4 regions of the Ruegeria sp. HKCCA4633 genome follow, and region 4 is predicted to be linked to each of the others. Evidence: riboswitches for the same ligand, from Rfam matches in the RefSeq annotation. Region 4 holds a riboswitch; each other region holds the start of a gene.
What was found. A riboswitch is a leader RNA that binds a small molecule or an ion and turns the genes downstream of it on or off. The one in region 4 is predicted to bind cobalamin.

Region 1 (7,678 bases), on a different contig from region 4:
TGGTCCGGATTGGAAAAAACTACGTATCGCACATCTGGCGACTGCGGATCGCATCGGGATTGAGCTTTTTGAGTTTGACGGGAATTACGCGCCCGAAAACAACATCGATTTCCGCAGAAATGGAACGTTTCACTTTTGCATTCAGGACCCTGACATCGAAGGTCTGGTCGAAAAGATTGTGCAAGCCGGTGGAAAACAGCGGATGCCGATCCGGCACTATTATCCCGGAGAAAAGCCATACCGCATGGTCTATGTTGAAGACCCATTTGGTATCGTATTCGAACTCTACAGCCACTCGTATGAGCTGACCTACTCGTCTGGTGCTTACACCTGAAGCCTGCGAGCATGCTTTGATAAGCGTTAGGGCGACAATGCAGTTGTCGCGCTGGTCCAACACGACCCGCTATATTTCCTTTCGCGCCCTGAGTGCCGCGGTGATTGTCCCGTCATCCAGATAATCCAGCTCTCCGCCAATCGGCACGCCCTGAGCCAGTGAGGTCAGGCGGACCTGCCCCTCCAACTGATCGGCGATGTAGTGGGCTGTGGTTTGGCCATCGACGGTGGCGTTGAGCGCAAGGATAACCTCTGTGATCCCTTCGGCCAGAACCCGATCCTTCAGGCGCGGGATGCGTAATTCGTCCGGGCCAACTCCGTCCAGCGCCGACAGCGTGCCGCCCAGAACGTGATAGCGGCCCTTGAACACGCCAGCGCGTTCCATCGCCCAGAGGTCGGCCACGTCTTCGACGACGCACAGCTCTCCGGTTGCGCGGTCCTCGCTGTTGCAGATGTCACAGATATCGGTGGTGCCCACATTGCCGCAATTCAGGCATTCCCGAGCGGTGATTGCGACCTGCTGCATCGCGTCTGAAAGGGGCGTCAGCAGCAGGGCGCGTTTTCGAATCAGGTGCAACACCGCGCGGCGGGCCGAGCGGGGGCCAAGGCCGGGCAGTTTGGCCATCAGGTCGATCAGATTGTCGATGTCGCTGTTCGAACTCACGGTCTGTCCTGCGTATCGCCGGAGGGAAGCTCCGGCGAATCCAATTGTGAAATGATGAAAATCAGAACGGCAGCTTGATGTCTGCGGGCAGGCCCATGCTTTCGGTCAGCTTGGCCATTTCAGCCTGAGAGCGCTCGGCAGCTTTGGTCTGCGCGTCCTTGATGGCAGCCAAAATCAGGTCTTCGACCACTTCCTTGTCGTCACCGTTGAATATCGACGGGTCGATGTCCAGACCTTTGAGCTCGCCTTTGGCGGTCGCCGTCGCCTTGACCAGACCAGCCCCGGATTCACCGACAACCATCATGTTGTTCAGCTCTTCCTGCATTTCGGTCATCTTTGTTTGCAAGTCCTGCGCGGATTTCATCATCTTGGCCATGTCGCCCAGACCGCCAAGCCCGCCGAGTCCTTTCAGCATAGGTATTCTCCTGTGTCTCTGTTTGGTCTCTAGATACGGCCCGTCGAAGCGCGGCACAAGGGTTGTCCCGCCGGTCGGAGAGGTCTTTCAAACCACGCGGACGTCGTGCAAGCCGTCTGTCTCGGTAACCGAGCAGCAGATCGATTTCAGGGTTCTTGGATGGTCGTAGTCCCAGGGACGACCGCGATGCATTGTTGCGCGCTCGTCCCAGATCAATACATCGCCGACGGACCAATGGTGCGAATAGACGTATTCGGGCTGCGTGCAAAACGCGATGGCTTCGTCCAGTAGGGACTGACTTTGTTCATGCCCCATGCCTTCGATGGCAAAGGCGTGCGAGGCGATGAACAGGGCTTCTTCTCCGGTTACCGGGTTCGGCCAAATCGCGCGCCATGGGCGATCTGGCCATCGCGTCATTTTTGGCAGCGCAGCGAGGTCGGCTGAAATTTTTGAACGGGAATGCGACAACCGGTGCCAGATGATGGCGTCCCTAAGAACGGATTTCAGACGATCTGGCATATGCGCCCAAGCGGCGCGGGTCGATGCGATCTCGGTTTCGCCGCCGGATGGCGGGACGACTTTTGCCGTCAGAATATTGATCAGCGCCGGCGTCGGCAGGAACGTGCTGTCTGTGTGCCACAACATGTTGGCCTGCAAATCCAACAGACGCAGATCGTCTTTCGCACGCAGCCCATCCTTGGTTTTGTTTGTCAGTTCGGGAAGCTGAAACTCAACATCGCGACCCGCTGCCATGGCTTCACGGTTTTCCAATGGCCCAAAAAGTTCGGCAAGGCGAATGTGGTCCGCATCAGATATCGATTGGGCCGGAAACAAAAGCACAGAGCGGGTTTCGAATGCGCGCCGGATTTCCGGAAAGTAACGCTGTTTGGTAACGTCGCGCAAATCTAGGTCGTGAACGACCAATCCGAAACGTGGGTGCAGTGGTGATGTTCGCATGAAATCCCTCCCTGGCATCATGGAAGGGTGTACCTGTTTGAAGGGTCGATCTGCTTCGTTTGCGACACGGGATCGAGCGCTTTCGGGTCAGTCTTCTTCGAACGGGTCCCACTCATCTTCAACTTCAGGAAGCGCTTCGGTCTCGACCTGGGCGGCGCGTTGTTCCGGCGTCTCGATCTTTGTGATCTTTGCCTTGGGGAATTGCGCCAGCACCGCCTGAACCAGAGGATGCTTTTCAGCTTCGGCCTTCAAGGCCAGCTCGGCCTCATCTCGCACTTCGGCAATTGTCGGCGTATCCCCGTTCGAGACGATCGAGACAGCCCACCGGTTTCCGGTCCAGCGTTGCAGGGCAGAGCCCAGCCGGGGCGCAAGGTCTGTCGGTGCATTCGTGGCTGGGGTGAACTCGATCCGACCGGGCTGATAAGACACAAGTCGCACGCCGTTTTCCACTTCAACCAGAAGCTTCACGTCGCGGTTGGCGCGGATCAGTTCGACCACGTGCTCAAAGGTCGGGTACCGGGCCAGGGCCGTCTGAGCATCCTGTGCCAATGCGGCAACCGGCGCGCCGCTTGAACCACGTGGGGCCGAGGCGTATGTGGATGCGGGGGTGGCGCTGGCCTGCGCGGGTGTTGCACCCTGCCGAGACATCAAGGTGCCGCCGCTAGGTCCACCTGCCGGAGGCGGCGGGGCGTCCTGCAGCCGTTTGACCAGTTCTTCAGGGCTGGGCAGATCAGCAACATGGGTCAGGCGGATAACGGCCATCTCAGCGGCCATCATGGCATTGGGCGCGGCCGAGACTTCTTCGAGCGCTTTCAGCAACATCTGCCACATCCGGGTCAGAACGCGCATCGGCAGGGCCTCTGCCATGTGTTGGCCACGGCTCCGTTCGTCCGGAGAAACGGTTGGGTCTTCGGCGGCGTCTGGCGTGATCTTCACGACGGACACCCAATGTGTGATCTCAGCCAGATCGCGCAAGACAGCCAATGGGTCAGCACCTTCTGCGTATTGGCCGCTGAGTTCTGTCAGTGCGCCTGCGGCGTCGCCCCGCAGGATCATGTCCATGAGGTCCAGAACGCGGCCACGGTCCGCAAGGCCCAGCATTGCGCGAACCTGTTCGGCAGTGGTTTCACCCGCCCCGTGCGATATCGCCTGGTCCAGCAGCGAGGTTGCATCCCTTGCAGACCCTTCCGCGGAGCGCGTGATCAGCGCCAGCGCATCTTCTGCGATCTCAGCGCCTTCCGCTGACGCGATCTTTTGCAGAAGGCCGATCATATCCTCGGGTTCGATCCGGCGCAGGTCAAAGCGCTGGCAGCGGGACAGAACTGTGACCGGCACCTTGCGGATTTCAGTGGTTGCAAAGATGAACTTCACATGCTCGGGCGGTTCCTCAAGCGTCTTGAGCAGCGCGTTGAAAGCGCTGGTCGAAAGCATGTGGACCTCATCGATGATGTATATCTTGTAACGCGCGCTGGCGGCGCGATAGCGGACACTGTCGATAATCTCGCGAATATCGTTCACGCCAGTTCGGCTGGCGGCGTCCATCTCCATCACATCGACGTGGCGGCCTTCCATGATCGCCACGCAGTGTTCGCATTGGCCGCAAGGTTCGGTCGTCGGGCCGCCATTACCGTCGGGCCCGATACAGTTCATACCCTTGGCGATGATCCGTGCGGTGGTGGTTTTTCCGGTGCCGCGAATGCCGGTCATGATGAAAGCCTGCGCAATCCGGTCCGCTTCGAACGCGTTTTTCAGGGTGCGCACCATGGCATCCTGACCCACCAGATCGGCAAAGGTTTCCGGGCGATATTTGCGGGCGAGAACCTGATAGGCGGGGCTGGGCGTGTCGGTCATGTTTTCTCGGTCGGATTCGGTGCTTCGGCTCAGCGTAGTGGTCGCTGCCTTCCGCGTCCACTGCGAGGCGCGATGATTTTTGATTTAGATTCTGACCGGATTCGCACTAAGCTGGTCCAACAAAATTTATGGTGCATTTTCGTTAAGAGTTCTTGGTGGAGGACACTGGTTTATGTCGCAACTGGTTATCTATGCCCTGCAAGTCGCGGGGGGTACACTTGCCCTGACATCGATGCCCGGACGGGGCGGGGATTATGAAAGGGATCTGGATACGATTGCCGCATGGAAGCCGGGGCTGGTTGTTTCAATGACAACGGACGTCGAGATGCTCCAAAACGGGGCGCAGGAATTCGGCAGCGATATCCAAAGCCGCGCCAGCCGGTGGGTGCATCTGCCGATCGAAGACTTTGGCGCCCCTACGCCTGCAGTTGAAGAGGCGTGGCCCTCGATCAGCGCGGCCGCCCGGCATGCTTTGACGGGTGGAGGGCGGGTACTGGTGCATTGTCGGGGCGGCTGCGGCAGGTCGGGAATGGTTGTTCTGCGGCTGATGGTCGAATGCGGCGAACAGCCAGACAAAGCCCTGGAGCGTTTGCGGGCGCTGCGTCCTTGTGCCGTGGAAACAGACGCCCAATTGGCCTGGGCAGCACAGAATTTTCAGGCTCAAGTCGTATAGTCTTAGGCCGAAATCTGTTCAGGCGCGTGCACGGGTTTGCGAGGCCGCAGCTTTGCAACCTCGATCATCGCGCAGGGTGGGTCTGTAATGATGCCGGATGGCAAGGCGCTGAACGTGTTTCCAAAGATCAGATCGGCGTAAGCGTTCAGGTCCTGCGGCTCTGCTTCAGGCTGTGTATCGCAAAAGATGCGAATTCTGTCTGATTGCGCTCGGAAAGTTGCGTGGCATCCTTGCGTGCAATGTGACAATTCACTGCCACCTTCAAACTCGAACCCGTCGCTTGTGGCGGCTGTGGCCTGCTTCATCGCCTCGGAAATTGAGCGTGCCAGCCGCGCCAGGGCAGGGCAGGTTTTGCCCGTCCGCTGACACACCGTTGCACTGTATTCATGCGTCTTCGTCTTCCAGATCATCCTGCGCCCTCCGCGCGTGGTGGGCAGGAGAGTTGGGTCAGGTGGGACGGCAACGTGCTGTCAGGACCTGCCCGGACACCCCGCCCGAGTTTCGGTTTCAGTTCCGATGGCAGGTCTCCTGACTTGCGGGTCATGGCTTTGCCGACCTTCCCAGCCCTAGGGGCCAGTGGTGTTTTGGCATCGCTCACCGCTTACAGTTGCGGGGGCAGTCGCGGATTTGGTTTGCGCCCGGATGACCAGACTGAACCGCACCGTGTTCCCTTTTCATCCCGACCCCTTGTGGGGGACAGGAACCATCACACAATCGCTAGCGTCTGATCCGGTTCCGAGTCAAGCTGATCTTTTACCCCGACGTGTGGTCATGCTGGATGGGGGGAACGTTCCTCTTTAGTGTTTAAAATATTGAAGCCAAGCAATTCAGTTTTTCAGTGCAGGGTCAGGGATCATGTTGGACGCAGAGCAGACGGTGTTGGCTGAAGATTTCCTTTTCCCATCCGGGTCCACGACCCTTGCAGCACGGTTGTACCGACCGCTGTCAGAGCCTGAAACCGTGGTTGTGCTGAATAGTGCAACGGGTGTGCCGCGCGACTATTATCGCCACTTCGCACAGTGGCTAGCGGCCGAGCGGGGTATGGCGTGTCTGACCTATGACTACCGGGATTTCGGGCATTCTCTGACCGGCCGTATGAAGGATGCGCGTGCAACAATGGCGGATTGGGCTTTGATCGACATGCCAGCGGCGCGGGCGGAAATGCGCAGGCGTTATCCTGATGCGCAGCAATGGACCATTGGTCATTCCGTTGGTGCGATGCTGGGGCCTGTTCAGCCCGACATCGACCAAATCGATCGGATGATTTGCGTGTGTTCGGGGCTCGTAACCCTCAGTGATCACCCATGGCCTTACCGTGGATTGGCCGGTGTTTTCTGGTATGGACACGCACCGGTACTGGTCAAAGCACTTGGCTATCTGCCGGGAAATGCGATCGGGTTTGGTGCGGACTTGCCGGGCTCGGTCTACTGGCAATGGCGCGAATGGTGCACGGCTCCTTTGAATTATGTACCTGAAATCGGACAAAACCTTCCTGAGGCGCGTTGGGACGGCTCCGGTAGACCCGTGGATTTGTTCACTTTCGAGGACGACCAGATGGTCCCGCCCGAAGCTGTCTGGCGGCTTGCCGACCTTTATGGCGCCGAGGCTAAGCGGCACCTGCTTAGGTCTGATGACTTCGGATTGTCAGAGATTGGCCATATCGGAGCTTTTGCTCGGCGTAATGCGGCAGTTTGGCCGAGCCTGATCGCGTGATCAGGCTCGACTTTTGAATTACCGAGTATTTTTCGCTTAACGCCCTTTATGCAGTTTTCGATCCTTCATGACACCCCGCACCATCTTACCGAACGCTTTGTCCCGTGCCCGGGATTGGGCGACGGTTTCCGAGTTGCGCTGATCTTCGCGCCGAAGCTTTCGCCATCGATCCAAGCGGGCAGGGTCAAGCACGCCTTGTTTGATCGCCCGCTGTACAGCACAGCCTGGTTCGGATTCGTGCTGACAATCTGAAAAACGGCAGTTCAGGCCAAGTACGGCGAGGTCCGAGAACACCTCGTCGATACCGTCCTGAGCTTCAAGCAGACGCAATGCGCGCATTCCAGGCGTATCAATCAGCCAGCCGCCGTTGCGCATCCGGTGTAACGCGCGCGCCGTGGTTGTGTGCCGACCGCGAGCGTCGTTCTCGCGAATACCTGACGTCGCCAAATCCTGATCGGTCAAGCCGTTGGACAATGTCGTCTTGCCAACGCCTGACGACCCAACCAGTGCTCCGGTCTGGCCTTTGGGGCACCAGGATAAGACCTTTTCCAATTCCGTTAGGTCTAGCGCGTTGATCGCCAGAACTGTCAGAAACGGGTCCAGAGCCTGCACCTGTTCCGAGAAACGATTGGGGTCATCCGATTGGTCAGCCTTTGTCAGGACAACAACCGGGTAACATCCTGCCTGATGTGCAAGTGCCAGATAACGCTCTAGCCGGGGCAGGTTGAAATCAGCGTTGCACGAACTGACGATGAACAGCACATCGACATTGGCAGCGATCAGTTGCGTCGCAGCGCCTGTACCGGCGGCGCGCCGGTGCAACAGGCTGCGCCGGTCGAGTAGATGTTGCACGCGATTGTCGTCGTCCGTGAGAACCCAGTCTCCGACGGCATAGCTGCCGGTCGATTGATCAAGGGTCAGCAATGGAGATTCGCCCTGCGGATTCAGCCCGATCAGGCGGTCCCTATGAACGGAAGCGATGCGAAAAGGCGTGCACGAAGGATGAGCCGCGTGTTGCGCGGCAAAGTGAGAGGACCATCCAAGGTCCGAAAGTGAAGAATTCATTGGTCTG
Region 2 (7,678 bases), 190 kb from region 4:
GCACGACTGTCGCCGGAAAAAATCAAATAATTTGTAATCGCGGAAAACAGGAAAGACACAGCCAAACCGGCCAGGATCAGCTTTTCCGGCGCACTTGTGCGCAAACCCTGAACCAGAGCCAGAACAATGCCAGAGGCTATTAGCCCCCCGCAAAACGCCGCCAAAGGCAGGGTCCAGACCCCCAGCACATCGCCAGTGACCGTTATGACAAGAACGGCCCCAGCCGCCGCCCCCGAGGACAGGCCAAAAAGGAACGGATCGGCCAGATCGTTGCGCGTGGTTGTTTGCAAAACCACGCCAACTACGCCCAGCCCTGCGCCGATCACAGCGGCGAACAAGGCTCGGGGGAGGCGAAGGTCGAAAACGATCCGATGCACCGGGGACATTTCACCTTCTGTCAGGCCGGTCCCCAAGCCAATGGCGGTAAAGACCTCGGCCATTGGGATCGAGGTTGTGCCATAGATCGTAGACAGCAGCAAAAGGGCGGTCAGAATGACCGCCCCCAGCAAGATCGATCGGCCCAAATGGACCATGTCAGTTGGTCTCCGGATGCATCGCATTGGCCATCTTTTCAATGGCTTCAATATTTGCCGGTCCGGGTGTCAATTCCTCGTAACGCAGGCCGATCCAGCGCGCGTTCTTGACTGCATCGGTTTGTGACATGACAGGATGATCTTTCAGAAACTGGAAGGTATCTTCTGCACCATTTCCTGTTTGATAGTCCAGTAGCACCAGGAATTCCGGGTTTGCGGCTGCCACGGTTTCCCAAGAGGTGCGACCCCAGCTGGTATCCATGTCATGTGTGACGTTTACACCCCCCGCAGCGGCAATCATGGCGTCCGGGATGGCGAATTTACCTGCGGTAAAAGGCGCATCTGCCGGCCCGTCCAGCAGGAAAACACGAGGTTTATCCAGATCGGCGGTTTTTGCCTCAAGGGCATCCAACTGGACTTTCCAGCCCAAGACAAGGTCTTCCGCCTTAGCCTCGACACCCATCACCTGGCCCAAACGCAGGACGTCGTCAAACAGCAGATCCATGCTGGCTTCGGGGCGGTCTTTGTTCAGGTGCACGCAGCTTTCGGTCAAGACCATGGTCTTGATGCCAAAGGGTTCCAGCGTGTCTGGGGTCACTTCGCCACCTGGCTGCATTCCGTAATACCAACCAGCGAAAAACATATCGGGTTCGACAGAGACAAGGTTTTCAACTGTAGGATATTTCGGAGCCAACTCGGGGATGTCGCCGCGCTGTGCATCAAAATCCGGGCTGGTCTTGTACCAGCCTGTGATGCCGGTCAGGCCGACGATCTTGTCTTGCAGACCCAAAGCAAACGCCATGTCAGTCATGTTCATGTCGTGAACAACGAGCCGTTCTGGCGTTGTTTCAAAAACCAGTGGCTCGCCGCAATTGTCCACTGTAATGGCATCCGCGGCTGCGCCGCTTGCCAGGCCAGTGAACACAGCCACAGGCCAGAGTTTCTGCATCATTGTAAGCTCCTGTTATGATGACAGTTTACGTTTTCGAATATCCAGAGCAGGGATCATGCGGCCCTCATGCTGGAAACACAGATAATCCACTCCAAACGTGTCGCGGACACGATCCGTTGTCAGAACATCGTTGACAGGGCCAAACCCTGTCAGACGTGTTGATTTCATTAACGCCACATGAGTGGCAAATTCCGGGATCATGACCAGATCGTGGACGATCATGACAACCGTCACGCCCAATTCAGCGACCAAAGACAACATGTGCCCCTTGGCATCCGGGTCTAGGTGATTGGTCGGCTCGTCCAGAAACAACAGAGACGGGTTTTGAGCCAGCGCACGTGCGATATGCGCCCGTTGCCTCTCACCCCCCGATAGCTGACCCATAGGTTTGCGGGAAAGGTGCATTAAACCCGTTGTTTCCAAAACCCGGTCAAGATCTTCCCTGTGCTCAGACGCGGACTTGTCAGCCTTGATCGGAATTTGGCCAAGTGCAACATAGTCGTGCAATCGCAACCGACTATCCGGCATTTCCTGTTGGCCAACCACAGCGATCGTCCGCGCGCGTTCATGGGCCGACAAGGTGCGCAGGCTTTGACCTTTTATCTGCACATCACCCAGCGCAATACGTTCGATTCCGCAAAGCAGCTTGAGCAGCGTAGTCTTCCCAGCCCCATTCGGTCCCGCAATCGCCAGAATTGATCCTTCTTCCAAGCCAAAGGACACATCCTGAAGCAGCACATCACCGTTCAAGGCATAATATTCTAGGTTTTCGACAGCCAGGAAACTCATGACGGCCTCTGCGATGGCAAGGCAGGCATGCGCGACAAGGTTTTGGTGAACAGTGTTAGCGGGCGGTCAGTTGCGTTTGTCCAACCATCGGAACTGAGCTGATATTGCCCGGCGAATTCCACCACTGCATCCAGATCCTGTTCCGAAACGATGTCACCAAACAAATACTGCGCCTTGCCCGGTGCCTGAAAACCGACGGTGGTTGGCCGGTCGCAGCCCGCCATGCACGCGACCTCCCGGATTGCAAACCCTTCGGGCAGTTTTCGCGCCAATGCGCCACTCACTTGATCGGTGGACATCGCGCCTGTGCATGTCGTGCATACAAGTAGGAAATGATCTGCAGTTTTCGTCATTGTGCGCACCGGTTACCGCTGATCAAACTACAATACAATGTTATAACATTACTATTTTGAGAATCGCGATCTTTTCGCGAGGCCACAGCACAATAGGTATTGGGGTTGAGGATAAAGCTATCAGTCACCTGTTGCATTGTCCGCTCTGCTTGAAACCAAGCGCGGACAGAAGGTGCCAAAAATGGAAACACGCGAAAACCGTGCCATCAAAGCCTCCTTCCAGGACGCCCCGCCCCGGGTTGGTTAAACATCGGATGGCAGGTCTCCTGACTTGCGGGTCAAAGCTTGGCCCACCTTCCCAACCCTTTCGGGGTCAGTGGCGCAGTGGCGTCGCTCTCCGCTTACAGTTGCGGGGGCAGTCACGGACTTGGCGCAATACAGCGCCGCACCGTATTCCCATTTTCATCCCTTTCGGAACCATCCAACTCAGCTAGGCTGGCGGTGCTGGACTTGTCAAGAAGGAGAAGCAGTCGAGCCGATCCAAAACATCTGGGCGCGGCTCACATTCACGTTGGCCGGTTCTAGCCTGGTTGATATCAATAGTCGGAAACCAACAAGAAGTCCGGCGCAGCGTCTTCTTCGATCTGTGAAAACCGAAGGATGGAATCTTCGAAGACATTATCCGTACGGTCATCATTCACAGTCGAAACCTCTCCAATAAGGCAATCGCCGTGTTCTGCCCAGAATGCGTGCCAGACACCCGGCATAAGGGTCACGCTTTGCCCCGGTTTCAGCCGCAAATGCTCACCTGGTTGCAACGTAACAGGGCAGGCATCGCTGGGTACCGTCACTGGCGTGTTCCGGTCGATGCCCCCGTCAGGGTCAGATGCGTAAATCTCCAGCACCAGATCACCCCCGCCGCGATTGATGATGTCCTCGGCCTTTACGATGTGACGATGCATCGGAGACAGTTGTTTATCTTTCGAGATCAGCAATTTTTCCGCATACAACATCCCGCGACCTGATTTCAGATCATTCACCTCACCATTGCGCAGAGTGAAGAGGAACAGGCCGAGTTCGTCAAACCGACCCTGAGCGTAATCGGTGATGTCCCAGCCCAGCCCCCGACTGCGGATCGTTTCAGCTACAGGACTTCGCATCTGATCGGGCGACCAATCGGCAAAAGGTGGTAACACGGCTCCAAAGGATTGTATGAAAGCCTGCGCTTCGGACTTGATGCGGTTAATTTCGGATCGTTTCATTGGTTTTTCCAAGAATTAAAGCTCATGCGCCCAGGGCGGCTCGGCCCCGGCACGGGATACGGTTACAGCGGCGACTTCGGCTCCCAGTTCCATGGCCGCGCGCAACGCTTCTGGGGTCAGGTTTCGCACGCCTTGTTTGGTCAGTTTCTCAGCACGGCTGAGTGCGGTGAGCACACCAGCATTGAACGTATCGCCGGCACCGATCGTGTCTACGACCTGCACCTGTTTCACCGGCACCGAAACCTTTGATCCATCTGCCAGATACCCATGTGCGCCATCACCGCCCCGGGTCACTATCAGGGCCGTTGGCCCGGCCCGCAACAACAACGCGGCTTTCGCCGACTCGGGCTCGGTACCGGGAATGATCCAGTCCAGATCCTCGTCGGAAACTTTGACGATATCGGATTGCGCGATCATGTGGTTCAGGCGTGTTCGAAACCGGGCCTGATCCTCGATGAAGCCCGGACGGATGTTCGGATCCAGCATCACCGCACGTTCGCCACCATGACGCTTCAACAATGACGCGTAGGCATCCGCGCAGGGCTCACACGCCACACTAATACCCCCTAGATACAAAGCAGAGACTGCTGGAAGCTGATCTGGCATTTCTTCCGGCGTCAACATACGCCCAGCCGTGTTTTCATCGACAAAGCTGTAGGTTGCGTGCCCATCTTGAAGTTGAACAAAGGCAAGTGTGCTGGGGCGATCCGAGACGATCACATGCGATGTATCAACGTGACTGGCGTTTAATGCGGTGATCAACTGCTGGCCGAACATGTCCGTTGAAATGCCCGTCAGCATCCCCACAGATACGCCTAGACGCCCCATGGCGACTGCTGTATTCAGGATCGCCCCGCCGGTATGCGGAACAAAGCCGTGCGCACCGAAAACTGTCGGCTCGGCGATCATATCAATCAGGGCTTCCCCGCAACACAAGATCATTCGACAGTCCTTTCCTGGAGTTCTTGTGGGGCACGTCGCTTAACGCTTGAGGGCGTTCTTGCAAAAGTTGTTTGCACCAATGATGCCAAATTCGGCTTGTTCTGAGACGTACAGGTTCAATGACTTTCGCAACTCACTAAAACGTCCACCGCCGTTGAACGCATCCTTAAAGTCCTGATCAAAGAGCCAACGGTTTTTCTCGGCGACGCCGCCCACAAGAAATACCCCACCGGCAGGCATCAGAGTAACTGCCATGTCGCCCATAAGTGCGCCCAGATGCGTGGTGAACATCTGCGCTGTTTTGACTGCGATGGGGTCCGAGGCATCGCGGGCTTCGGCCAAAATCTCTTTGGCAGAGCGCAATGAAGGCTGTGCGTTTCCAGCCGCCAATCCAACGGCTTGATACAGGATGGGCAAGCCCGTTCCGCTGAGGAACATTTCCGCTTCCAGAGCCAGGCTGTTCCCGAAAAAGCATTCAGGTGCAATTCGGCGGGCTGCTTCAAAGATCTCTACCTCGTCGCGGTGACGCGGATACAGTCCCACGTGGCCGCCTTCGCCGGAAACCGTGTGATAATGCCCTTCAGAAAACAACAAAGCTCCGACACCAAGCCCAGTGCCGGGGCCAACCACCAAACGCGTGCCCACAGGCGGTTTCGCCTGACCTTGCAAAACCGAAACTTCGTTCTGTTTGACGTCAGCAACTGACCAAGCTGCCGCTGTGAAGTCATTAATAACAAAAGTATGCTCCGCCCCGGTCGCCTGCGCCAGTTCAACCTCGGACAAGTCCAGATTAGCGTTTGTAAGACGGATGACTCCGTTTCTTACAGGACCAGCCCCAGCAGCAACGACCGCCTGAGGATTTGTGCCAACCTCATCTCGCAGAGAGTGAAATGCGTTCAGCAGATCGTCCAATGTGCCCGTAGGGTGCTTGCGCAGGTCCGTTAGCTCGCCATTTGTCACAACGCCAAGACGGGTGTTTGTTCCGCCAATGTCTGCAACCAAATTCCAGTGTTCATGCACAGAACCAGATGGTTGCGCTAACGGAAGAGAGACGTTCTGCCCCTCTGAAAGGGCGGATTTCAGCGCCGCGAACGACGCTTTGGGCGTTCTTTCCAGAGTTTCAAAATCCACGTCCACCAGTCCAAACCTTTTCTCGTACCCGAAGGCCCATTCGTAATTGTCCAGCAGAGACCAGACAAAATAGCCTTTAACCGGAACACCTTGTGCCAAAGCGTCCAGCACGGCTGCAAGGTGTGTATCAAGATATTCGATACGGTCCTCATCCCGCACGCGCTCTGCGCTCGCCATTCCGTTTTCGGTGATATAGATTGGTAGCCCGCCCGTATAGTCCTTCTGTGCTCGAATAAGAAATCGGGTCAGGGCGGAAGGGTCAATTTCCCACCCCATCTGCGTTTTTGGCAGTGGTCCGGGAACATCGGTCAAACTGGGCCACGCGGTATCGCTCGGGGCAATCAACTTTCGGGTGTAGTAGTTCAACCCGCACCAATCGACCTGAGTCCCAATCGTTTCAAAATCGTCCTGCCAACCAGATGGCAAGTGTGGCTCAAGCCCATCCAACACCAGTTTGGGGTACTGTTTCTTGAAGACGCCACCAAGAAAGAACCGATTGTAAATCGCATCATACCGGTCCGCAGCAAGCCGCGCCTCGACGCTGTCATCGGCCGGGTCTGCCCATTCGAGGTTGAACACCGCGCCCAGATTGCTCATCCCAAGACTACGCATGGCCTGAATGGCGCGACCATGCGCCAGCAAAACGTGATGCATCGCGCGGGCCGTTGCGCGGATGTCGCGCAGGCCCGGGGCGTGATGACCTTCGAAATGGCTTAGCCAGCTGACACACCATGGCTCGTTGATCGGTGCGGCACTGTACATCCTGTCCCCGATGCGGCCCATGATGACCTCGGTGAAGTCTGCAAACCATCCTGCAATGTCGCGATTGCGCCACCCCCCCTGGTCCGCCAGGGCCGAGGGCAGCTCCCAATGATACAAGGTTACGCAGGGCCGTATTCCGCGTTCCAGCAACGCGTCGGCAAGTCGATCATAGTAATCCAAACCGGCCTGATTTACCTGCCCGCGACCTTCCGGCATCACCCGCGCCCAACTGGTTGAGAACCGATAGCAGTCAAACCCCGCCTCGCGCACCAGATCGAAATCCTGTTCGAACCGGTTCAAATGATCACAGGCGAGATCGCCATTTTCTCCACGAACCACGTTTCCAGGTGAGGCCGCAAACGTATCCCAGTGTGTTTGCCCGGCACCACCCTGTGCATGCCCTTCGATCTGATAAGCTGAGGTTGCGACCCCGAAAAGGAAGTCTTTTGGGAAGTCAGAGCGAGTGTATTTCATTCTTTGTTACGTCCTGTTGGGCACAGGGCCAGTTGAGCGTCCGACAACCAGTTCAGCCTCCAGCAATTTGGATTTGGCCGCATCATCGGGGAACTTGATCCGTTCAATTAACATCTCTGCCGCCATTTCCCCGGCGTGACGGACGGATGATCGGGTTGCAGTGAAAATAGGAACGTCTTGACCGTTCTTCAGATAAGACAAGTCGTCGTCATGCGCTATGACCGAAACATCGCGCCCCATCTTCAAGCCCGCTTCATCCAAGGCACGCCTTACTCCTATGGCGGAAATCATCGAGGACGCCAATATGGCGGTTGGCGGATTCTCAAGCTGCAACATACCTCGCGATTCGTGATGGCCATACACTTCCGTCATCTCTGCGCTGCGCATCAGTTCGGGATCGGCGGCAAGGCCAGCTTGCTTGAGCGCTTCCAGATACCCGGCGCGTCGGCGCTGTGCGAAATCCATATCTTCCAGGCCATTGATCAAGGCGATCCGGCGATGACCCAAATCAATCAAAAACCGCGTCGCCCGTAGAAACGA
Region 3 (7,678 bases), on a different contig from region 4:
GTTCTTCCCGAAGCGGAAGGGGAAGACAACACTGGCACCGGTCAGGGCACACAGGAGTATTTGCAGAGGGTCTACGGGCTAAAGGCAGATGTATTCGAAGTTGTTGTGCCCGCGGAAAGCCCGCTGGTGGGAAAAATTCTTGCCGATATCAACCACGAGAGCCACCTGTACATCATTTCAACTTTCTATCGCGGTAAAACCTCGATGGTTCAGGTTCTGACCGCAGAAATCGCGGCCCCTTGTCGGCTGGCTATTGTCGGACGACGTTCTGAGGTTCAGGAATTTGCCACGAAATACGGTTTGACCGTTCTTCCTGATCTGGACATTTTTGTTGAAGAGTTCGCCCCCACCAATGCCGGCGTGGCCGAAGTGGTTATCACCCCGGACAGCAAACTGATCGGGAAATGCCCGCGTGAGCTTTTGTTCCGCAAGACTTATGGCATGTCGCTGCTTGCCATTCACCGAGGGGAAGAAACGCTCAGCCACGTTGAGACTGAAGATCACGAATCCACTCAGATAGGGCTTGAAAAGTTCCATGCCGGGGACATGCTTGTTGCGCATACCCGTTGGGACAACCTTATGCGGATCACGCGCGATCCCGATTTCGTTGTGGTGACAACCGATTTTCCACAGGATGAACTGAGGCCGCAGAAGGTCGGGTGGGCCCTTGCCTTTTTTGCCATTTCATTGTCCCTAATCCTGTTCACGGACGTGCGCCTTTCGCTGTGTCTTCTGACCGGGGCAGCCGGAATGATGTTGACCCGCGTGCTTAGCGTGGATGAGGCCTATCGTGCCGTTGGATGGAACACCGTCTTCCTGCTCGCCTGCCTCATACCTTTGGGACAGGCCGTGCAGAACACCGGCACAGCTGCATGGATCGCACAGCAAATCATGGTCATTCTTGACGGCTGGCCACTTTGGTCGCTTCAAGCAGGCATTGCCGTTCTGGCAACAGCGTTTTCATTGGTCATGTCGAACGTTGGCGCCACCGTTCTGCTCGTACCACTGGCCGTATCAATTGCCGTGGCTGCAGGAGGCAACCCAGCAGTCTTTGCACTCACAGTCGCCATATCAACCTCGAACAGCTTCATCATCCCGACCCATCAGGTCAACGCACTGATCATGGGTCCGGCCGGATACAAGGTCATGGATTTCGTACGCTCGGGCGGCATTATGACTGCTTTGTTCCTGATCGTTTCGTTGGTGATGATCAACGTCCTGTACTAGCGTAGCAATCGGGGCCGGATTTATGGGCTGACCAACCCCGACTGCCAATGACACCTCACTGGAAAGCCCAGGCTGGACCTTTACGCCGGACCTCGCCCTTGCGGAACAACCTCGTACCCTGGCTCTTCCGGTTCATCATCTTCCATCTCCGGCGGGAAACCGGGGGCTGTGATGTCCAGGCCTGTCGCCTCTTCCAGTCGTTTGATGATATTCGGCGACAGCTCGCGATCCCCATACCGGGCAATGCCATCTTCAAAAATCTTGATCATGACCGGGTTCATTTCCAGAGGCACCCCGGCGCGGTCAGCGACCTCTTGAAACAGACCAATGTCCTTTTTCACCAAGTCCATAGTGAAAGAAATATCGCGCGATCCGTTCAGGATGACCTGACTTTCCGTTTCATGCACAAAGGACGTACCGGACGAGATTTTTATCGCCTCGTATGTTGTGTTCAGATCCATCCCGGCAGCCTTTGCCGTGACCAGCGCTTCGGCGCAGGTGATCAGGTTGGCCGTGGCCAGATAGTTGGTCATCACCTTCAAAACCGAGGCAGAGCCCAATTCACCAGTGTGCAAAACACGCCGCCCCATGGTGGTCAGAAACGGCAGAATTCGCTCAAAAGTCGCACGATCACATCCCGCGAAGATCGAGATATTGCCGGTGGCCGCCCGGTGGCACCCGCCCGAAACCGGGCAGTCCACTGCCGCGCCTCCGCGTTCGATCACCTCGGCCCCCAAACGCTTGACTTCGGCCTCATCGGTTGTCGACATCTCCATCCAGATTTTGCCGGGGCCCACTTCGGGCAGCATCTCTTGCATGACCGCATCTGATGCCGCAGGCGATGGCAAGCAGGTGATGACGGCATCGCAATCGCGCATCAACTGTGCCGGACCTTCGGCTGCCTTTGCGCCAAGGGCGACGAACTCGCCCACCAGATCCGCGTTCAGATCATGCACTATCAGATCAATCCCGTTTCGCAGCAAGGAACCCGAAAGCTTGCCGCCAACGTTTCCCAACCCGATGAATCCTACTTTCATATGTCGCCTCTCCCTGCTGGCTTGTACCCGTCATGCGATCACGGATTTATCTGACCATTCATGCCGCCCAACGACAACCACAGGTCGCTTTTCACACCCACACCCTGATGTTACGCGCAACGCGCTTGACAAGCGGGCCAGCGGTGCCGCATGACCCATTCGTTGGTGTCGGCAAGAGCCGATGAAAAGGGAATGCGTCAACGGATCTTCCGCCAAACGCAGCCGCCCCCGCGACCGTGACCGGAGAGGGTGCCCAATGCCACTGGCCAAGGCCGGGAAGGCGGGACATCCGACAGAGGACCCTGACGTACCGGGCCTCTGACATCCGCAAGCCGGGAGACCTGCCAGCACCCGAAGTTGAAACCGGGCGGGGTGTTCCGGTATCGGGTCCATGTTGCAACACGTGGCCCGCTTGAAACCCCGTCCCCCGCGAAGAGGATTTGGGGGGATGAGAGACATGACTGAGACCACACCGGTCGAACTGCTGGTCTGCACGACCTGCCGCCGCGGGCTGCCCATCGAAGACGATGCGCAACGCCCCGGCACTTTGCTGCACCAGGCATTGGAACAAGCCGAACTGCCTGAAGGCATCACCCTGAAACCTGTCGAATGCCTTTCGAACTGCGATCAGGGCTGTTCTATCGTGCTGCGTGGTGGTCCCGATCGCTGGACCTTCGTTTACGAGAACCTGAACGAATTAGACCATGTCGATGTAATCGTCGACGGCGCAACCAAGTATCTGGCCACCGAAGATGGCCTGGTGAAATGGCGCGAGCGCCCTGAACATTTCCGCAAAAACTGCGCCTCGCGCATTCCCCCGATTGGAGCCTGACATGTCGAATCTCGAAAAACTTCCCGTCACCGTGATCACCGGCTTTCTGGGCTCGGGAAAAACAACGCTGGTCAAACACCTGATGCAGAACCCTCAGGGCAAACGTCTGGCCGTCGTCGTCAACGAGTTTGGCGATGTGGGCGTGGATGGCGATATCCTGAAATCCTGCGCCATCCCGGATTGCCCTGCGGAAAACATCATGGAGTTGGCAAACGGTTGCATCTGCTGCACCGTCGCGGATGACTTCATCCCGACCATCGAGGCGCTGATGGCGCTGGAACCGCGCCCCGAGCATATCCTGATCGAAACCTCTGGCCTCGCCCTGCCAAAACCGTTGTTGAAGGCGTTCGACTGGCCGGATATCCGCTCAAAGATCACTGTCGATGGCGTGATCGCTCTGGCCGATGCCGAGGCCGTCGCCGCCGGTCGCTTTGCCCCGAATGTCGAAGCTGTCGATGCCCAGCGCCTCGCCGACGACTCGATCGATCACGAAACGCCGCTGTCCGAAGTGTTCGAAGATCAGATCTCGTGCGCCGACATTATCCTTCTGACCAAGCCTGATCTTGCAGGGCCCGAAGGTGTGGCCAAGGCCAAAGAAGTGATCGCCGCCGAAGCCCCTCGCCACCTGCCTGTTGTCGAAGTCGCCGAGGGCGTTGTGGATGTCCGCGTTGTACTGGGTCTGGAAGCCGCAGCCGAGGACGACATGGATGCGCGTCCGTCGCACCACGACGGTCACCACGATCACGAGCATGACGATTTCGAAAGCACCATCGTCGAGTTGCCGGAACAAACCGATCCAGCTGATCTGGTCGCCAAGATCGAACGTCTGGCGACCGAGCTGAACATCCTGCGGGTCAAAGGTTATGCGGCAGTACAGGGCAAACCCATGCGCCTGCTGGTTCAGGCTGTGGGCGCACGCGTCCGTCACCAATATGACCGCCCATGGGGACCAGAGGAAGAGCGCCGTTCGCGTCTGGTTGTTATCGCCGAGCATGACGACATCAAAGAGGCCGAAATCCACGCGATCCTCGCGGGCGTCACCGAGGCTGCCGAGTAAACCATGCACGTCGTCTTCCGCGAAAGCCACGGGCTCGAGGAAACCGAGACCCCAACCGATCTGGGCCAAAGCCCGGCGGATCTGGTTGTTTTGTCCTTCTCGGACAGCGACCTCGGCGCTTTCGCGGCGGGCTGGCATCGTGGCGGCGGAACCGAGGGGCGAATGCCGACGCTTCGATTGGCCAATTTGACCGCGCTCAAACACCCTCTGTCCGTCGACACCTATGTCGAGCAGACGTTGGACGGCGCCAAGGGCATTCTGATCCGCCTGATTGGCGGCGTGCCTTACTGGTCCTACGGCTTGCAACAGGTTCTGGCGCTGGCGCATGCTAAGGGCATCGCGCTTGCCGTTCTGCCCGCGGACGGGCGAGAGGATACGCGGCTGGATGACTACTCTACCCTGCCCGTTTCAACGCTGCGCCGTTTGGCCCATCTGTGTGACACCGGTGGTGAGGTCGCAGCGCAAGCCGCATTGGCCCAGATGGCCTTGGCAGCAGGGCTTTATGCCGGGCCGGTGATGGGCGCAAAGACCCTGCCTGAATGCGGCGCATGGTGCCCGGATCGCGGTGTAATCCCAACGGATACCGCGTTCGAAGGCGACGCAAAACGTATCGTCGTCACGTTTTACCGCGCATATCTGACGTCGGCCGACACTGCCCCAGTCGCAGCTCTGATCCGCAGTTTGCGTGCGCGCGGATTTGCGGCAGTGGGCCTGTTCGCACCTTCGCTCAAAGCGCCAACTGCTGCCGATTGGTTGCGCGAGACGCTTGGGGCGTTGACCCCCGCTGCCATCATCAACGCAACGTCCTTTTCGGGCAAAGGCGCGTCGGGCACGTCTCCGCTGGATGCCGCCAATGTGCCGGTGTTTCAGGTCGCTCTGGCCACCTCGCGCCGCAAAGCCTGGGCTGAGGCGGAACGCGGTCTCTCGCCTGCCGACCTTGCCATGCATGTTGTCTTGCCTGAGGTAGACGGACGAATTTCGGCGGGCATCGCCTCGTTCAAAGAACCGGGCAAACGCGATCCTCATCTGGAATACTCCCGCTTTGCCCATCGGGCCGAGGCCGAACGGATCGAAGCCATTATCGACCGGGTATCAGGCTGGCTGCGCCTGAACGACAAACCAAAGACGGATCAGATCCCGGCGCTTGTGCTGTCGACCTACCCCGGGAAAGACTGGCAGATGGCCCATGCGGTGGGTCTGGACGCGCTGGCATCCGCCGAGGCGATGCTGTCCGATCTCCAGAACGAAGGTTATGACACCGCGCCAGCAGAACCGATTGCCGAGACTCTTTTGGACGCTCGGATTTCATGGCCGCTGGACGAGTACTTGCAAGCGCTGACCTATCTGCCCGAGCAATTGCGAACCGACCTTCGAACGGTTTGGGGCAAATGCGAAGACGATCCGGCCTTTGCAGATGGCGCGTTTCACTTTACAGCTCTACGCCGGGGCCAAGCTCTGGTCGCGCTGCAACCCGAACGCGGAACACCGGAACTGCGCGATGACGATTATCACGACCTTTCGCGCACGCCCCGTCACAGCTATGTCGCCTTTTATTTGTGGCTGCGCAAAGGTCTTGGTGCGGACGCGCTGATCCATATTGGTGCGCATGGCACATTGGAATGGTTGCCCGGGAAGTCCGTTGCACTGTCTGCTGATTGCTGGCCCGAAGCGCTGATCCGCGACCTGCCAGTGATCTACCCCTTTATCGTCAATGACCCCGGCGAAGCCGCGCAGGCCAAGCGTCGGATCGGGGCCGTCACGCTGGGCCATATCCCACCGCCGATGAAGGAAAGCGGGACGCCGGACCGGATGGTGCGGTTGGAGTCGCTGCTGGATGAGTTCTCGAACGCAGACGGGTTAGACCCCAAGCGCCGCGACCGTTTGCAAGAAGATATTCGGGACGAAGCGCAGGCCATCGGGCTGGAAAACGATCTTGGGCTCGATCAAGCCACCTGCACAGCCGAGGCGATCACCCGGATCGACCGTTTTGTCTGTGACATCAAGGAAAGCCAATTCGGCGACGGGCTACATATCTTTGGCCGCGTGCCCGAAGTGACAGGCAATCTCGACCCAACGGCTTCGGCCCATGCCGAACGAAGTGCTCTGATCGACGCGCTCGGGGGCAAAAGGATCGAGGCTGGCCCATCCGGCTCTCCCTATCGTGGGCGGTCGGACGTGCTGCCGACAGGGCGGAACCTTTATACAACCGACCCACGCTCGGTCCCAACCCGCGCAGCATATGCGCAGGGCGTCAAACTGGCTGAAGAGCTTGTGCGCCGTCATCTGCAAGAAGAAGGCGATTACCCCAAAGGGCTGATTGTTGACCTGTGGGGCTCAGCCACCATGCGTACTGCGGGCGAAGAATTCGCCATGGCGCTGCATCTTCTGGGTGTAAAGCCTGTTTGGGACAAAGGTTCAGAGCGTGTATCTGGCATCGAGGTGCTTCCGATCACGGATCTCAGTCGCCCGCGACTGGACGTGACGTTGCGCGTGTCGGGCCTGTTCCGTGATGTGTTCCCGACCCTTTCGGCGCTGTACGGTCAGGCCGTTCGTGCGCTGTCTGCGCGCGACGAAGCGCCGGACTGGAACCCCTATGCAGGCTTGGCCCCTACGGCCCGCGTCTACGGCCCGGCGCCCGGCAGTTATGGCGTCAACATGACCCAATTGTCCGAAGTCTACACCGACGAAGCGCGCGTCCAGGCGGGCGAGGCTTGGCTGGAAGCCAGTTCTTTCGCGCTGGAAGGCGAACACATCGCACAGGACAAAGACGGTATCACCCAGCGCGTGGCCAATGCTGACAGCTTTGTTCACCTGCAGGATCTGACCGAAACCGATCTGCTGCTGGCCAATGACTACGCTACGCATGAGGCCGGATTTGCGGCAGCCAAGAAAATCACCGGTGGTAGCGTGCAGCTTTACCATCTGGACAACACAAACCCCGAAATCCCCCGCGCCCGAACCCTGCCGGAAGAGATCAGCCGTGTCGTTCACGCTCGCGCCGCAAATCCCAACTGGATCGCAGGGATGCAACGGCATGGCTTCAGGGGCGCAGCTGAAATCGCGGCGACGCTGGATCACATGGCATCCTTCGCCCATCTGTCCGGGACGGTCGCACCACATCTGTTCGATCTTTACCACGATGCCACTTTGGGCAACGAAGAAGTGGACACCTTCCTGCAAGAGGCCAATCCCCTGGCCCATCAAGCAATGCAGGACCGGTTCCGCGCGTTGCTTGAGGCCGGGCTTTGGAACACCCGTCGAAACTCGATCCGGGCGGATCTGGAGGGCCTGACATGAGCGCTCCTATCGTGCAGGGTTGGTGCCCCGGTGCCCATCGTCCAATGATGTCTGGTGACGGATTGGTCGTGCGGGTCCGGCCCCGGCTTGCACGACTGACAGCGGATCAGGCGCTGGGTCTGTGCGACCTTGCAGATCGGTTTGGCAACGGGTCGATCGACTTGACCAACCGTGCCAATCTTCAATTGCGGGGCGTGGAGGACTATGACCATCAGCCGCTGCTTAAGG
Region 4 (7,678 bases):
GCAGACCGGCCAGTTCATCAAGAATGAAAGGCGACCAGATGATCATCGCGGCTTTACCGTCGAAATACAGCTCACGCGATTGCTTCCAGAAAAGTTCACCCGGAGGCGAGGCTTTGGAAATGGCCTTGTAGAAATCCAAAACCTCGGTGGTCTTGGCCTCATCAAGCGGCTGGAAGCCATCGGGGCCAACCGGGCTGACGCCGTTTGCCAGGAATACATGCTCCAGCACCTGGCTCATGAAGTTCTCGTCAACTTTTGTGGCCGAGACAAAGCCATACATTTCTGGCGGGTTGTGCAGCGCCTCAAGTGCGGCCTGAATATCTGCAAAACTGTCGGGCGCTTCCAGACCGGCCTCTTCAAAAAGGTCCTTCCGGTACACAACCATTTGCGTCCAGCCATCCACCGGAACCGAGGCGGTTTCACCATTGAACGCAGCCATGCCCAAAGCACCCGGAGCGAAAGTATCAGCGCCCAGTTCTTCGATCACTTCGGTCGCAGCTTCGGTGTCCAGAATGCCAGCTTCGGCCCACGGCAGGGCGTACTGCAACGGGTGGTAGACCACATCTGGCAAGTCACCTGCGGCAAAAGCTGCTGTCGCGCGGGTGCCCAAATCTGTTTCTGTGACAGGGATCACCTCAACGGTCGTGCCGGTCTGCGCCTTGAACTGGTCGGCCATTTCCTGTTGTTTCGCCAGACGCTCGGGCTGCTCTTCGGTCGTCCAGAAACGGATCGTGTCCGCCTGTACCGACATTGCCGTCAGCGCCATTGCCAACGAAGAGCCGAGCATCAGCTTGGCTGCTTTTGGTGTAAGTTTCATGGTCGGTTTCCTCCCCGATTGTCTTCCATGGATCGTTTGATTTTTTTCGCCAACTCGTTCGAGGTCAGCAGCGGCGGTCCGTCAGAGTCGCGTTCAATCAGCACCGCCTGACTGAGTTCGCGCAAAGTTGCGGGTTCTTCTCCTCGGGTCTGACGTATCAGCATCGTAGCAAGGCGTTCACCTGCCCGTTTAGAGTCGACGCTGAACGTCGTTAGCCCGGGGCTGGCGTATTGGCATTCCGGGACCCCGTCATATCCAAGAACCGAGACATCGCGCCCGATCTCAAGGCCAAATTCTGCGCAGACAGAGTAGCTTCCCAGTGCCGCTTGGTCTGTCGCAAATACAATCGCGGTCGGCGGGACAGGAAGACGCAATAAAGCGCGCGCTTCAGCGGCCCCTTCTTCGCGGGTGCGGGCCCCTTCGCGTATCAATTCGGGATCAACTGGCAATCCTGCGTCCCTAAGCCCGTCGACATAGCCATCCCGACGCAGGTGGCTGTAGTTGAACTTTGGATCACTGCCGACAAACCCGATACGGCTGTGACCAAAACGGGCCAGACGTTCGACCGCGTCGCTCATGGCTGTTTCGCCGGAAATATCAAACCACGACGTATCGTCCTGAAACCCGACCTGACCATAGCCAGTCCGCCCATAAAGGATGAACGGCACCTGCAAGTCCTTCAGGTATCCAACGCGCGCATCATCGACTTCGGCTCGCGGCAGTATAAATCCGTCGGCCTTACGTTCTTCAACCAAACGGCCCAGCATGTTCAGCATGTCCTGTTTCGACTTCGCGGTCGAAATTGTCATCGTCCAGTCAGACGCACTGGCAGCTTCACAAGCCCCTGCCAGAAAGTCTTGGAAAAACGGATTGTGCCGATCCGGTTCTTCACTGTTGATGACCATTGCAATGGCACGCACGCGCCCCGTTCGGATGGCCTGAGCGTGGCTGAGCGGGCGATACCCCATCTTGCGCGCCGTCACCTCAACCCGCTTTCGCGTTGATTCTGAGATGTCGGAATACCCATTCAATGCCCGCGACACCGTGCTTTTCGAAAGGCCGAGTTGATCGGCCAGTTCATCAAGCTTCACCCGTCCAGTCGCCGAGGCGCGCCGGGATCGGATTTGTCGCTGTCGCGTGTTGAGATTCGCTGTCATTCCATCATTTTGCGTTTCCGAAACCGGTTTCGGCAATGGAAAAGTCCAATTTTTGTGCGTATTGTAAATTTCTGGTTTCACAAGCCGGGATACTTATGCTTCGGCATCAAATCTGAGGTCACCGCACTGATTGTCAGACAGTGACACTGATCACCTCTATGCACCGAGCCGCAACTACACGGCAGAAACACCTTATTGAAATTCGGTATTGCCCTAAGCGATGCCGCAAACGAGAGTTGACCGTGTACAAGTTTTTCTGCCATCAACGCGCCATGTTCGGTTCCGGGGACTCACCCGGAGGCAATAGGGAATGCAGTGCGGCTTTTTCTTCGCCAATTCTGCAACTGCCCCCGCAACTGTAAGCGGCGAGCGCGGCTGATCGTGCCACTGGGATATGCCCGGGAAGGCCAGCCAAGCGTTTTGACCCGCAAGTCAGGAGACCTGCCGAACATGCGCCCTCGGAATGGGCGTTGATCGTCGGCGACGGGGTGTGCGCCGAAACTGTTTGCCTATTTGAGCAAATGGTTTCGCATTCCCCAATGTCAAAAACCAATGCGTGCCGGGGAAGGCGCGACGTGAGAAGGACTTGTTTGTGAAACACTTTTTGTTGGCGGCAACAGCTGCCATTGCATTGCCTGCGATGGCTCAGGCTCATTTCCTGCTGGAATACACCGAAGATACCATGATTGATCGTCCTGGTGACGTTCCGGTCAAGTTGGTCTTCTGGCATCCGTTTGAAGCCGGGCACGTGATGACCCTGGAAAAGCCAGAAGAATTTTATGTGATCCACAACGGCGAAAAGACCGATTTGTTGGGTACGTTGGAAGAAACCACGTTCGAAGGCCCCGAGAACACGGCCAAGGCCTTTTTGGGCTCGGTTCCAGTGAAACGTTCTGGCGATTACGTCGTGGTAACGGTACCTGCGCCTTATTACGAGGAATCTGAGGATATCTATATCCAGCAGGTCACCAAGGCATATCTGAACCGAAACGAGCTGCCCACCGACTGGGACCAGCCGCAAGGTTTGGCTACCGAAATACTGCCGCTGAACAAGCCCTATAACATCATCGCTGGCTCGACCTTCACGGGACGTGTATTGAGCGAGGGCAACCCAGTGGCTGGCGTAGAGATTGAAATCGAATACATGGCCGCGGAACCCGACTTGGCCGGAAACGGCGCAAAAAACGCAACTGCTTCCCCACTGCCAGGCGGCGCACTGGTCGCAATTTCGGACGAAAACGGCTATTTCACCTTTGGCGTGCCAAAAGCAGGCTACTGGGGTTTCGCAGCGTTGGGTTCGGGCCCGAAGACTGAACATGAAGGCAAAGAACTAAGTCAGGACGCTGTGATCTGGATCCGCGCCTGGGATCTGGAGTAACCCATATGCATATTGTGGACGGAGCCCTTTCGAACCCTGTTGTGATTGGCGGCGTAATCGCGGCAGCAGGCGGGATCGCCATGGGGCTGAAATCGCTGGACCTGGATCGCATTCCCACTGCCGGGGTGTTGTCAGCCAGCTTTTTTGTCGCCTCACTGATCCATGTTCCGATCGGCCCGTCCTCTGTGCATTTGATCCTGAACGGTCTGGCCGGGCTTTTGCTCGGCTGGGCGGCCTTTCCGGCGCTTTTTGTTGGCTTGCTGCTTCAGGCTGTGTTCTTCGGCTTTGGAGGACTGACAGTGCTTGGGATCAACACAGTCAACATCGCCCTTCCGGCGGTGCTTACATGGATAATCTTCGGTCGTCTGATCGCCAAGGGCACGCCTGTTCAAGGAGCAGTTTGGGGCGGCATAGGCGGCGCTTTCTCAATCGCAGCTACGACGGCTTTTGTCGCAGTATCGCTGGCGCTGTCGGGCGACGAATTCCTGCCGGCTGCGAAGCTTGTGTTATTTGCTCACGTCCCTGTCATGGCCGTCGAAGCGGTTCTGACCGGGTTCGCCATTTTACTGGCTCGTCAGGTTAAACCAGAACTCTTTTATAAAGGCGCATCGGCATGAGGCAACTGCTCGTTGTTATTGCGTTGTCACTGATGCCGCTTCCTGCGCTGGCCCACAAAGTTATCGCAGGGGTCTTTCCTGCAGGCGATGCAATCGAAGGCGAATTGGGCTTTTCAAACGGCGATATGGCGCAAAACCAAAAAGTCATCGTGTACGGGCCCGATGGTGCTGAGTTGGGACGAACACTGACCGATACAGATGGTTTCTTCCTTTACACCCCGACCAACCCGGTAGAACACACGTTCAAAGCAGACTTGGGCGCGGGGCATGTGGCAGAAGTCACCATGCCTGCTGCCGATGTCGCGGCGATAATGGGTGTTGAAGCTGACGTGGTCGAAACTGCCGCAATGATTGCCCCTAAGGAAGGTGGGACGCAGGTGACTGTCGCATCATTGACGAACGAAGAACGCGCCGCAATTGCTCAGGCGGTCCGAGACGAAACCCGCCCGCTGCGACGCGAGATTGCCTCCTATCGTGAACACAATGATCTGCAAACGATCCTGGGTGGCATCGGTTACATCATTGGTTTGTTCGGAATCGGCTTTTACATCGCCGCACGCAAGAAGATGACCTCCTGATGGCCCACGCCCTGGAACCCCAGGCCAAGACATTGGCCGAGACTGGTACGGGTGCATCCTTTTGGGTGATCCAAGGCTTGGATCCTCGGATGCGGATCGTGGTGGCGAGTGTTTTTTCCATTGTCACGGTCTCGCTCAGCACCATTCCAGGGCTGATTGCGGCATTGGCTGTTTCTATCGGAGTGCTGCTGATGTCTCGCCTGCCCATTCGCCGAACGCTCAAACGTATGGCGATGATGGACAGCTTTATCATCTTCATGTTGGTACTTTTGCCATTTACCACGCCCGGGGATGCGATGTTCAACTTGTTTGGGTTTCCGGCCAGTTGGCAAGGCCTTTGGAAAGCCACTGAGATTGCGCTGACAGCTAACGCCGTCATATTGTCCCTGATGGTTCTGGTTGGAACGATGGAACCGGTTACGCTTGGCCACGCGTTGCATAAACTGCGCTGTCCCGAAGCACTCGTCCACCTTCTGATGTTTACCATTCGCTACATCGAAGTTTTACGCGAGGAATATATGCGCCTGCGCGCGGCGATGAAGGTCCGTGGGTTTCGACCGGGCACTAATTGGCACACGTATCGCAGCTTTGGCTATCTGGTTGGCATGATGTTGGTCCGCGCCATCGAACGGTCCGAGCGAATCTTAGCAGCGATGAAATGCCGAGGGTTCTCTGGACGGCTTCTCTTGCTGCAGGAATTTAACCTGACCCTGCGCGACTACGTGTTTGCGGCGACTCTATGCATAGTGTGCATTGGGCTTCTTTGTCTGGATTTCGCATGACGATCCTCAAGCTGGAAGACATTCATTTCGCCTATCCCGGTCAAGCACCCGTACTGGACGGCGCCTCGCTTACGCTTGAACCAGGGCAACGCCTGTCGATTGCAGGACCTAACGGAGCAGGGAAATCCACCCTGTTTGGAATTGCGCTTGGTTTGCAAAAGCCAACCTCGGGTAGTGTGATCGCCCTTGGAAAAGATCGGCGCACCGAGGCCGATTTTCACGAGGTTCGCCGCGAGATCGGACTGGTGTTTCAAGACCCTGACGATCAGCTGTTTTGCCCCACTGTGGCAGAAGACATCGCGTTTGGGCCTCTCAATCTAGGGCGCAACAAGGACGACGCTCTCGCCATCGTCGACAGAGTTCTCTCTGATCTAGACTTGATGCACTTGCGTGATCGCATAACACATAAATTGTCGGGGGGCGAAAAGCGTCTTGTGACCCTTGCCACCGTATTGGCGATGGAACCCCGGGCACTGTTATTGGACGAACCAACAAATGCGCTCGATATCCAGAACGAAGCCCGCCTGCTGGAGATACTACAGGGTTTGCCACAGGCCATTTTACTGGTCAGCCATGCGCCATCCTTCCGTCAGGCATTGGCCCCGGACACGCTTGAATTGAGAAACGGTAGACTTGTCGCCGCGGGATTTTGAACTGCTGCGCTTTGCCGACGATTGGTCAACACATCGGCCCCCTGCCCCTCATCAGGCGAAACGGTATACGGAAAAGGCCGGTAAGCCCGCGCAGTGGTGCCCATGGATGTCGTTTCAGCTTCGATAGCGCTGTCCAGTGCTTTGCGGAACAGTTTTGCGCCCTTATCCAGACCAAGATCAATATAGGGTGTCTTGGCGTGCTTAATACCCAGATGCACCTGCTCCAACACCCCTTTGTCTTCGAGAAACGCCATCCGCATGCGTCATTCATGAACTTTAAAACCTCTGCGTTATCGGGGTCTGTGTTTCGGTGCTGAAACCAAAAGTACCGGGTTCGGTCCTCGTCAAACGGCGTCATGAAATTGTACGAGATATTGACTTAGATCTTGTCGAATGGGGGTTGCCATAGCCACCGGTTCCAACAGGCGCGTAAACGGATCTGTTCAGCGCGATAGCAGGCAGGCACATCTCGTAATGCTGAAGCCGGTCGCAATCGCTCGGAAACGACACCGGGGTGCCATCTTCCTGCCGGAAGAAAACGATGTTCTTAGCCAGAAACGTTTCGGCCTTCAGCACGCGCCCGATATTTTTTCTCAAGGCCACAACTTACCAGCAATTTCTCAGAAACATCGATTGCCCGCCAATCCATCATTTGGCTTGCTAAAGTATGGGCGCCCAAACGCCGCCATGCCATGTCAGAGTAGTAATGGGTTGTATAAGCCTGACTAATTTCAAACTGAAGCCGGCGGAGGGATGTCAGGTTGCGCAGCAACCTCGGAATGAATCCAGCTCAAGAATTCGGCAACCTTTTCGCTACCCTTGGTTTCGTGCGGTCGGACCAGCCAATAAGACAACGGCGATTGGGTCATTTCCGCAAAGGGTCGGACCAAACGCCCGTCTGCCATCATGTCAATGACCAAAGGCTCGCGCCCCAGTGCCACACCTAATCCTTCAATCGCCGCCTGAACAACCATGTTTGACTGCCCCAGTCGCCGTGTCCGCAGCGCGGCTGGCAAGGTCAGGCCACAGCGCCGCGCCCAGAATTCCCATGTGGGGCTCGCCGCTCTGTGATGTAGATTCTCGTCCACCAACATCGTGTGACGTGCGAGGTCATCGACCTTGCGAAGGTCCGGCAACAACGACGGCGCGCAAACCGGAAACAGCTGCTCTGTCATAAGTAAATCGACCTGACAGCCCGGAAAATCGCCCAAGCCATAGCGAATTCCGATATCCGCATCCGCACCGGAAAACGGGAATTGTCCGGTATCGGTTGCTATCGATATCGACAGGTTCGGGTGGGCCATGTCAAAGCGTAAAAGTCGTGGAAACAACCAGTTGAACGCAAAACCCGGCAGACATGAGATAACGATTGTCCGATCCGAGCGTGTTTTATCCCTGAGTTGTGCGCATACATCCGAGATGCGCCCCAGTCCTTCCGAGATCGCAAGGGCCAACAACTCTCCTTCACGGGTTGGGCGCGACTGACGTGCGCCCCGCACCAAAAGCTCGCGCCCCAACCATTCCTCAAGGCTGCGCACATGCTGACTGACAGCGCTCTGGCTGACGCCCAATTCGGTAGCAGCGGGTGAAAACCCCGAATGTCGGACGACGGCCTCGAACGCTCTTAGTGCGGAATAGGGCAAGTTCAAGATCATATTAGTAACTCTAATGTCACTCATTAATACTTTCAAATAGA

Region 1: it holds a riboswitch for cobalamin, as region 4 does, so the genes downstream of both, GOV85_RS16550 (hypothetical protein) here and GOV85_RS09300 (DUF4198 domain-containing protein) in region 4, are expected to answer to the same signal.
Region 2: it holds a riboswitch for cobalamin, as region 4 does, so the genes downstream of both, GOV85_RS08530 (DUF1636 domain-containing protein) here and GOV85_RS09300 (DUF4198 domain-containing protein) in region 4, are expected to answer to the same signal.
Region 3: it holds a riboswitch for cobalamin, as region 4 does, so the genes downstream of both, GOV85_RS09805 (DUF1636 domain-containing protein) here and GOV85_RS09300 (DUF4198 domain-containing protein) in region 4, are expected to answer to the same signal.

What each region holds. Positions count from the first base shown of each region.
Region 1 is NZ_WQGJ01000007.1:49,664-57,341, reverse strand. Features, by position in the region: gene GOV85_RS16580 (lactoylglutathione lyase family protein) at 1-334, shown strand, start outside; gene recR (recombination mediator RecR) at 404-997, opposite strand; gene GOV85_RS16570 (YbaB/EbfC family nucleoid-associated protein) at 1,059-1,412, opposite strand; gene GOV85_RS16565 (TauD/TfdA family dioxygenase) at 1,500-2,369, opposite strand; gene GOV85_RS16560 (DNA polymerase III subunit gamma/tau) at 2,457-4,220, opposite strand; gene GOV85_RS16555 (protein-tyrosine phosphatase family protein) at 4,393-4,893, shown strand; gene GOV85_RS16550 (hypothetical protein) at 4,896-5,303, opposite strand; cobalamin riboswitch at 5,394-5,616, opposite strand; gene GOV85_RS16545 (hypothetical protein) at 5,749-6,606, shown strand; gene rsgA (ribosome small subunit-dependent GTPase A) at 6,643-7,671, opposite strand.
Region 2 is NZ_WQGJ01000002.1:422,872-430,549, forward strand. Features, by position in the region: gene GOV85_RS08515 (iron ABC transporter permease) at 1-533, opposite strand, end outside; gene GOV85_RS08520 (ABC transporter substrate-binding protein) at 535-1,485, opposite strand; gene GOV85_RS08525 (ABC transporter ATP-binding protein) at 1,498-2,274, opposite strand; gene GOV85_RS08530 (DUF1636 domain-containing protein) at 2,271-2,627, opposite strand; cobalamin riboswitch at 2,866-3,064, opposite strand; gene GOV85_RS08535 (D-lyxose/D-mannose family sugar isomerase) at 3,164-3,829, opposite strand; gene GOV85_RS08540 (carbohydrate kinase) at 3,845-4,771, opposite strand; gene GOV85_RS21585 (ROK family protein) at 4,811-5,791, opposite strand; partial or broken gene GOV85_RS21590 (GH1 family beta-glucosidase) at 5,837-7,138, opposite strand; gene GOV85_RS08550 (LacI family DNA-binding transcriptional regulator) at 7,145-7,678, opposite strand, start outside.
Region 3 is NZ_WQGJ01000003.1:83,650-91,327, forward strand. Features, by position in the region: gene GOV85_RS09795 (SLC13 family permease) at 1-1,227, shown strand, start outside; partial or broken gene GOV85_RS09800 (NAD(P)-dependent oxidoreductase) at 1,308-2,285, opposite strand; cobalamin riboswitch at 2,411-2,628, shown strand; gene GOV85_RS09805 (DUF1636 domain-containing protein) at 2,722-3,096, shown strand; gene cobW (cobalamin biosynthesis protein CobW) at 3,098-4,153, shown strand; gene cobN (cobaltochelatase subunit CobN) at 4,157-7,450, shown strand; gene GOV85_RS09820 (cobalamin biosynthesis protein CobG) at 7,447-7,678, shown strand, end outside.
Region 4 is NZ_WQGJ01000002.1:609,193-616,870, forward strand. Features, by position in the region: gene GOV85_RS09290 (ABC transporter substrate-binding protein) at 1-817, opposite strand, end outside; gene GOV85_RS09295 (LacI family DNA-binding transcriptional regulator) at 814-1,974, opposite strand; cobalamin riboswitch at 2,235-2,438, shown strand; gene GOV85_RS09300 (DUF4198 domain-containing protein) at 2,567-3,352, shown strand; gene cbiM (cobalt transporter CbiM) at 3,358-3,969, shown strand; gene GOV85_RS09310 (cobalt ABC transporter permease) at 3,966-4,547, shown strand; gene cbiQ (cobalt ECF transporter T component CbiQ) at 4,547-5,329, shown strand; gene GOV85_RS09320 (energy-coupling factor ABC transporter ATP-binding protein) at 5,326-5,982, shown strand; gene GOV85_RS21415 (hypothetical protein) at 5,919-6,236, opposite strand; gene GOV85_RS09330 (LysR substrate-binding domain-containing protein) at 6,714-7,637, opposite strand.